DNA from 2 places in the Dietzia sp. NPDC055877 genome. Region 2 is predicted to be linked to the other one. Evidence: predicted binding sites of a transcription regulator. Region 2 holds the regulator's gene; the other holds the start of a gene.

Region 1 (3,724 bases), on a different contig from region 2:
CGCTCGGGGGCCACGACGTCACCGATGATGGACCGCAGGTAGGTCCTGGCGGCCTCCGGGGTGTCCAGCACACCGTCGCGCTGGAGCACGGAGTTGCCCGGGATCCACACGCCGCCGCCGGAGCGGGCGGTGGAGCCTCCGTAGTGTGGGGCCTTCTCAACGAGGACCACGCTGAGGCCCTTCTTTGCTGCCGCGAGGGCGGCCGTCATGCCTGCTCCACCGCTGCCGACGACGACGACGTCGAATTCCTGGTCTGCCATGTAGAACACGTTATAGAACTGATGGCAATCGCGCCAGACGCCCCAGGTAGCATCCCCCTCATGCTCAACGAGGAGACCCGTGCCACTCTCGCGCAGCGACTCTGGGACGCCGAGGCCGGCGTGACCCCGATCGCCCCGCTCACCGACGACCACCCGGACCTGACCCCGGACGACGCGTTCGAGATCCAGCTCGTCAACATCCGGCGCAAGCTGGACGCGGGCGCCGTGGTCACGGGCCACAAGGTGGGCCTGGCCTCCAAGGCCATGCAGGAGATGATGGGCGTCGACGAGCCCGACTACGGCCATCTCCTCGACACCATGGAGTACCCCGAGGGCACGCCGATCGAGGCGGCGAGGTTCTGCTTCCCCCGCGTCGAGGTCGAGGTGGGCTTCATCCTCGGCGCCGACATCCCGCCGGAGGGCTGCTCCCAGGAGGAGGCCGCCGCCGCGATCGAGTGGGTCGTGCCGTCCATCGAGTTGATCGACTCGCGGATCAAGGACTGGAAGATCACCCTCGGCGACACGATCGCCGACAACGCCTCCTCGTGCGGCTACGTGGTGGGCTCCGGCCGCGTGCGCCTGGCCGACATCGATGTGGCGGCCATCGAGGCCACGCTCTACAAGAACGGCGAGTTCCTCGCCTCCGGCCGCTCCGATGCGGTGCTGGGCAACCCGCTCAACTCGGTCGGTTGGCTGGCCTCGACCGTCGCCAAGTTCGGCGTGCGCCTGCGCAAGGGCGACGTGATCCTGCCGGGCACCGCCATCCGCGCCATGGACGCAACCCCGGGCGACGCCTTCCGCGCCGACTTTGCCGGGCTGGGCTCGGTCTCGATGGAGTTCCGCTAGCGGTCTGCGTTGAGCGCACGCCCCGCCGCCACGGCCACCCGGGTGACCAGCGGCTCCAGTCGGGCCAGCGCGCTCTCGTCCGCCGCGCTGGCCGACAACGCCGCAACCGCCCGAGTTCCCCCGGGGGCCGGTCCGGAGTCGACGGCGGCGTCGTCGTCAAAAACCGGGGCGGCCACGCAGTACAGGCCGGGCGTGAGTTCGGCATGGTCCAACGATCGCCTCCTGCGCCGGATCTCGGCGAGCTCGACCGCCAGCGCGTCCGCCGAGGTGACGGTGGTGTCGGTCCACGCCACCATCGGCCCCCGGGCCACCCGCGCGGCGGCCTCGTCGTCGAACGCCAGCATCGCCTTGCCGACCCCCGTGCAATACGCGGGCAGCCCGCCCCCGATCCGTGACGGCGACGGGATCGGCCGCGGCCCGTGCAGCTTGTTGAGGTAGACCACCTCGTCGCGGTGCAGTGTCGCCAGGTGGACGGTCGCGCGCGTGGCCTCGAAGAGGTGCGCGAGAAAGGGCGTGAGGACCCGGCGGATCCGCTCGTACTCCGGCGACACCGGGATCGGGTCCAGCTCGTGGATCAGCGGACCCAGCCGGTAGTGCTGGCCGATCCGCGTGACCGCGCCGTTGCGCTCGAGCGCGGCGAGGAGCCGCAGTGTCGTGGACTTGGCCAGCCCTGTGGCGCGCGCGAGTTCGCTCAACGTCAGGCCGCCGCTGCCCGCGGCCGTCGCGCGCAGCACGTCGAAGGCGCGATCGACGGGGGACGCGGGGGGCTGTGTCATGTAGCGAGTGTAGCGCGATGCTCCGACACAGTGCCCGGTCTGATTCGAACACTTGCGCGATAGTGGGACGGCGGGTACGGTCGTACATACGTTCTACTGATGTGCGGCGGGGGTGGCGATGATGACGACGACGTCGGCGGGTTCGTTGTCTGCGGTTCCCGAGTCCTCCTGCTGCGAGGATCTTGCCGCTGTGAGCGAGGCGGCGCGGTCGGCGACGCTGGCGCAGAATCGGGCCGGGGCCACGCGGTTGGAAGCGGCTGCGTTGTTGGTGCGGCAGCTGGCTCGGGCTGCTGAGGCCGACGATTCGGGGCGGCCGGGGTATGCGCGGTTGGATCCGCAGGCGCGGGCCCGTGACCATATGGCGGCGGCGTGTCAGCTGACGTGTTGGCACGCGGGCCGGTTGGTGATGGCCGGGGTGCAGATCCACACCCGGCTGCCGCGGATGCTGTCCATGGTCGGGCGGGGGCTGTTGCCGGAGCAGTTGGCCATCGATATCGCCTGCCGGTTGGCGCAGGTGCCGGACGGAATCGTCTCTGATGTGGAGGATGCGGTCATGGCCCGCGTCGGGCACGATCTGGACGGTGGTGACCGGCCGTCGCGGTCGGCGGTGGAGGCGATGATCGACCGGGCCGTGGAGCGTCTGGATCCCGGGGCGGCGCAGGACGCGGTCGATGCGGCCACAGAGTCGCGCACGGTGCGGTTTCGCCGGGGCCGCGACGGGATGGCCTCGATGTGGGCCAAGCTGCCGATCGGGGACGCGGAGATGCTGCGCCGCAGGATCGAGACCGATGCCGCCGCGGCCGCCGCCGACGGGGTGCCGCGGCCCATGGACCAGCTCCGCGCTGACGCACTGTCGGCGTTGGCGGTGTACTCGCCGGCCGGGCCGGCCGAGGTCGTTGATGGCATCGAGCTCGGCCCGGTGCAGGTCGGGGCGGACCTGCCGCGCCCGACGGTCGGTAACGCCGCCGCCGCGAGCGGTCAGCCGATCCGGATCAGTGTGATCGCCGCGGCCGCGCGGGGACGGCCGGATCAGGTGGAGTTCGTCACCGGCGCGTACACCAGCTTCGACTGGCTGTGCCAGGAACTGCTCGAGGGCGATGACGCGCGGGTGCGGTTCGAGATCATCGACCCCGCCCCCGGCGCCCTGGACGCCCCGGAGCGGGCACTGCGGTACGTCCTCTCCCCGGCGTTGGCCGAGCGGATCCGGCTGCGTGATGGCACCTGCCGCCACCCGGGCTGCGCGGTCGATGCCCGGGACTGCGACATCGATCATGTGATCGCGTTCGACCGGGCCACCCCGGAGTTGGGCGGGCCGACCCTGGAGTGGAACCTGATGTGCCTGTGCCGCAAACACCACCGCGAGAAGACCTTCGGCACCAACTCCTACCGGCCCGGGCCGCTGGGCGAGCTGATCATCACCACCGACACCGGACACCAACACCGCACCCGACCCAAAGGGCCACTGGCCCGGGCACGCGAGGGCATCCAGGAACAGGTCGAGATCATCCTCAACGACAGACTCTTCTCACCCGACGGATACCTCACCAACCCACCCGGCACGGACAGACGCGACCGACCCGCCTGAAGCGTCAGTTCTCTGGTGTTCTACTGAACGGCACACTCGTTTGTGGCGGGGGTTCCGCGCGGGCGAGACTGCTGTCATGACGGAGAAGAAGAAGCTCACAGCCGCGATCGTGGGGTCCGGCAACATCGGTACCGACCTCATGTACAAGCTCGAGCGCAGCGAGTACATCGAGCCCAGGTGGATGATCGGCATCGACGCCGAGTCCGAGGGGATGAAGCGCGCCGCCGAGCACGGCCTCACCTGCATGTCCGGTGGTG
Region 2 (3,724 bases):
CTGCGACGCGAGATCAAGGGTATGAAGCAGGCTCGCGACACCAAGCGTCACCGCCGTCGTGCCACCCCGGTGCCGTCGATCGCGATCGCCGGGTACACCAACGCCGGTAAATCGAGTCTCCTGAACCGGATCACCGGAGCCGGGGTGCTCGTTCAGAACGCGCTGTTCGCCACCCTGGACCCCACGACCCGGCGTGCAGATCTCCCGGACGGGCGAACGGTCGTGTTCACCGACACCGTGGGCTTCGTCCGACACCTTCCCACGCAACTCGTTGAGGCATTCCGATCGACTCTGGAAGAGGTCGTCGATTCGGAACTGCTCCTGCACGTGGTCGATGGCTCGGATCCGATGCCGCTGCACCAGATCGAAGCGGTGCGCAGGGTGATCAACGACGTCGTCGAGGAGCAGGGCGCCGAGCGGCCCCGTGAGTTGGTCGTGATCAACAAGATCGATGCGGCAGACCCGTTGGTGCTGACCGAGCTGCATCACGCGGTTCCGGACGGCGTGTTCGTGTCCGCCGCGACGGGGGAGGGGATGGACGAGCTCCTCGAGGCGATCATGGACATCATTGCCTCCGGTGACACTGAGGTCACGCTACTCGTGCCCTACCGGCGGGGTGAGGTGATCTCCCGGGTGCACGCGGAGGGCGCGGTTCTCGCTGAGGCGCACACGCAGGAGGGCACGAGGATCACGGTGCGGCTGCCCCAGTCGGTGGCCGGCGAGGTGTCCGAGTTCCTGGCCGACGGCACACACGGCGGCGCCGCCTGAGCCCGGGTTCCGGGAGCAGGCGGCGCGGGCCGGACTGGGGACTTCTCGTGAACGTCACATCTTGCGGAAGACCGTGACAACCTTGCCGAGCACCGTCGCATGCTCGCCGGGAATGGGGCTGAACGCGGGATTATGGGGAAGTAGCCAGACGCCCGTCTCGTCCTTACGGAAGGTCTTGACCGTGGCCTCCCCGTCGATCATCGCGGCCACGATCTCGCCGTTGTCGGCCACGTTCTGCTGACGGACCACCACATAGTCGCCGTCACAGATCGCGGCGTCGATCATCGACTCGCCGACCACCTTGAGCATGAACAACTCCCCCGACCCCACCAGGTCCGCAGGTAGCGGGAACACTTCGTCGACCGCCTGTTCAGCCAGAATCGGCCCCCCGGCGGCGATGCGCCCCAGCACGGGAACATAGACCGCTTCCGTTGCCCCGGACGGGCGCCCCTGAGGCGGGGTGGGTGCGCGCCGACCCCGCGACTTCTGGCCCGGGACGCCATGCACGTCGACCGCCCGCGGCTTGTGGGGATCCCGGGTCAGGAAGCCCTTCTTCTCGAGGGTCCGGAGCTGATGCGCGACGGAGGAGGTGGACTGCAGTCCCACCGCATCGCCGATCTCCCGGATGCTGGGCGGATATCCACGGTCTTTCACCGTGTCGTGGATATGTAGCAGCACGCTCTTCTGACGAGGCGTGAGCGCCTCGAAGTCCGGTTTCGGCATCGCGATGTCCCTTCGGCGAATGGATGTTCGACGTCTCTCTTTGTCTACACCCTAGACGGGCCGGGAACGAAGCGCCACACACCTGTTCGAAGAAATTCGCGCTCGGGTGGTGACTGTGTCGGAGTCGCGTGATACAACTCTAGGCAGTGTTCGAGTTCGAACAGGTGTTTCGGGCAACACACACAAGCGTGCGATTCCGTGTCGCACAGTCTGTCGAGTAGGGAGTGGCCATGTCCGTTCAGGAGCTTCAGTCGCACGCGCACCTCACGCGGAGCTGGACCGAGGTCTGCGCAGGGGAACACGGCGTCGTCCCGGTCCGGGACTCGGGGGGCCGGGGCGGGCGGCCGGCGTCGGCTCTGCCGTCCGGCGCCTCACGCACCCGGCCGGTGGTCCGTTCGAAGGGCCGACGTGCCGGTGGGGCTGTGAGCACGGATCGCGCGCGGCCGGTATCGGCACGCCGGTCAGTGCAGCGCCGGGGTGTGGCATTCGACCGATCACCGGCGAGCGGTCGTTCGACTTCTGCTGCCCCGGTCGTGCCCGGTCGTCGGATCGTGGTCCGATCGGCGGGGTCTGTGCGCGCGTGCGACGTGCAGGCGCCGGCGACGGCGCCCGTGGGAGTGGTGGATGACGTGCCGACGTGGGCGCTGGTCGTCTGTGGAGTCCTTTTCGGGATCGCGATGCTCCTGGCGCTGGCCTTCCTCGGCGGGCCCGCCTACGCGTGATCGGGTGGTCGGCCTCTTAGACTGGAGTAGAGACGGCACATGGTCCGTCTCCGTCCCGGTGAGCAGTTCACCTGAGGGCGTGAGATCCGGTCAATGAAGGGCGGAACGGGAATGTACTGCCCGACGTGCCACAACGAGGACTCCCGGGTGATCGATTCCCGGTCCGTCGACGAGGGGCAGGCGATCAGACGCCGTCGCGAGTGTTCGGAATGCGGGCACAGGTTCACCACTCTCGAGACGCCTCTGCTGACGGTCCTCAAACGCAATGGAGTGACCGAGTCCTTCAGCCGCGACAAAGTGGTCAGAGGCGTGCGCCGTGCATGCCAGGGGAGGTCTGTGGAGGAAGCCGCACTCCGCAGGCTCGCGCAGCAGGTCGAGGACGCGGTCCGCGCACGAGGCGCCTCCGAGGTCCCTGCGCACGAGATCGGACTCGCCATCCTGGGGCCGCTGCAGGACTTGGACGAAGTCGCGTATCTGAGGTTTGCCTCCGTATACAAGCAGTTCAGTTCGGCGGACGATTTCGAACGAGAGATCATCGCTCTCAAAGAGCGCCGCGACACTCGGTAGCCGGCCGGCTCAACGCGAGGACTTCTGGGACAGTGCGGTACGGACAGCCTTGCCGATCCGCTCCGGCGATACCGACTGGGCCGTACCGAGCGACTGCGCGAACAGCCCGACCCGGTATTCCGCCAGCATCCACCGCAGGTCACGGATCGCTCTGGCGCCGCCCGGCCGCGCGCGAAGCACAGCACATGCCTCCTCGACCGTGGATTCCGAGCGGGCAACCCGTGCCGACAGTTCGGCGTGGCGCCCCGGCGCCTTCTCCGCCAGATCCAGGCGCATCGACACGGCTCGGACATGGCGCTCCAGATGCGGCAGCACGGACGCGGGATGCCGGGCCAGGAACCCTTTTCCGGTCAGGTACTCCAGAGAGGGACGAACAGTGTCAGCGAGCGTGGGCGGAGACTCCGCCAGGCGTGCCGAGACCTGCTGAGCCTGGACCAACGCTGTCACGACGGTCGAGATGGAGGTGGCGACAGCCCCCGGCACCTCGGCCCGCGCGGTGGCACGTAGTTCCAGGAAATCAGCGGCCTCGAGTACCGGCGCGCCCTGTCGGCTCGCGATCAGTCTGGCGCACACGGCGAGAGAGGCATCCGAGACCAGAGCATCGATGCCGCCGTACGGATACTGGCTGAGGGCGAGACGTTGCTCGACCGGGCGCCCCCGGAGGATCGACGACGGTGCGACGAGATCAGCGGTCATCAAGGACAGGACGGCCTTGGTCTGGGTCGCCCGGCGCTCTTCCTCGGTGGTGCACGCGACCCGGTGGATGCCGTCTGTCGCGATCCGCAGGGCGGGATAGACGGTCACCTCGACGCCGTCCACCGACCCCGTCACCGAGCGAGGCAGATCACCGATCGTGTCGGCAGTCCATTCGCGGTGCGGCCCGTCGTCGGGGATCAGCCGTCGATTGAGGGTGGAACGGACCTTGTCGGTGAGTCTGGAACGCA

Evidence for each region. The regulator LexA, encoded in region 2, represses DNA repair genes until DNA is damaged. The targets are predictions, from matches to a motif close to CGAACANNTGTTCG.
Region 1: the regulator LexA is predicted to act here: its motif matches at 1,964-1,977, upstream of ACWGLC_RS09240 (DUF222 domain-containing protein).

What each region holds. Positions count from the first base shown of each region.
Region 1 covers NZ_JBSHCV010000006.1:104,258-107,981, reverse strand. The annotation lists gene kstD (3-oxosteroid 1-dehydrogenase) at 1-260, opposite strand, end outside; gene ACWGLC_RS09250 (2-keto-4-pentenoate hydratase) at 321-1,106, shown strand; gene ACWGLC_RS09245 (IclR family transcriptional regulator) at 1,103-1,882, opposite strand; gene ACWGLC_RS09240 (DUF222 domain-containing protein) at 2,073-3,467, shown strand; gene ACWGLC_RS09235 (acetaldehyde dehydrogenase (acetylating)) at 3,544-3,724, shown strand, end outside.
Region 2 covers NZ_JBSHCV010000003.1:307,669-311,392, reverse strand. The annotation lists gene hflX (GTPase HflX) at 1-768, shown strand, start outside; gene lexA (transcriptional repressor LexA) at 823-1,491, opposite strand; gene ACWGLC_RS05805 (hypothetical protein) at 1,971-2,213, shown strand; gene nrdR (transcriptional regulator NrdR) at 2,325-2,780, shown strand; gene hrpA (ATP-dependent RNA helicase HrpA) at 2,790-3,724, opposite strand, start outside.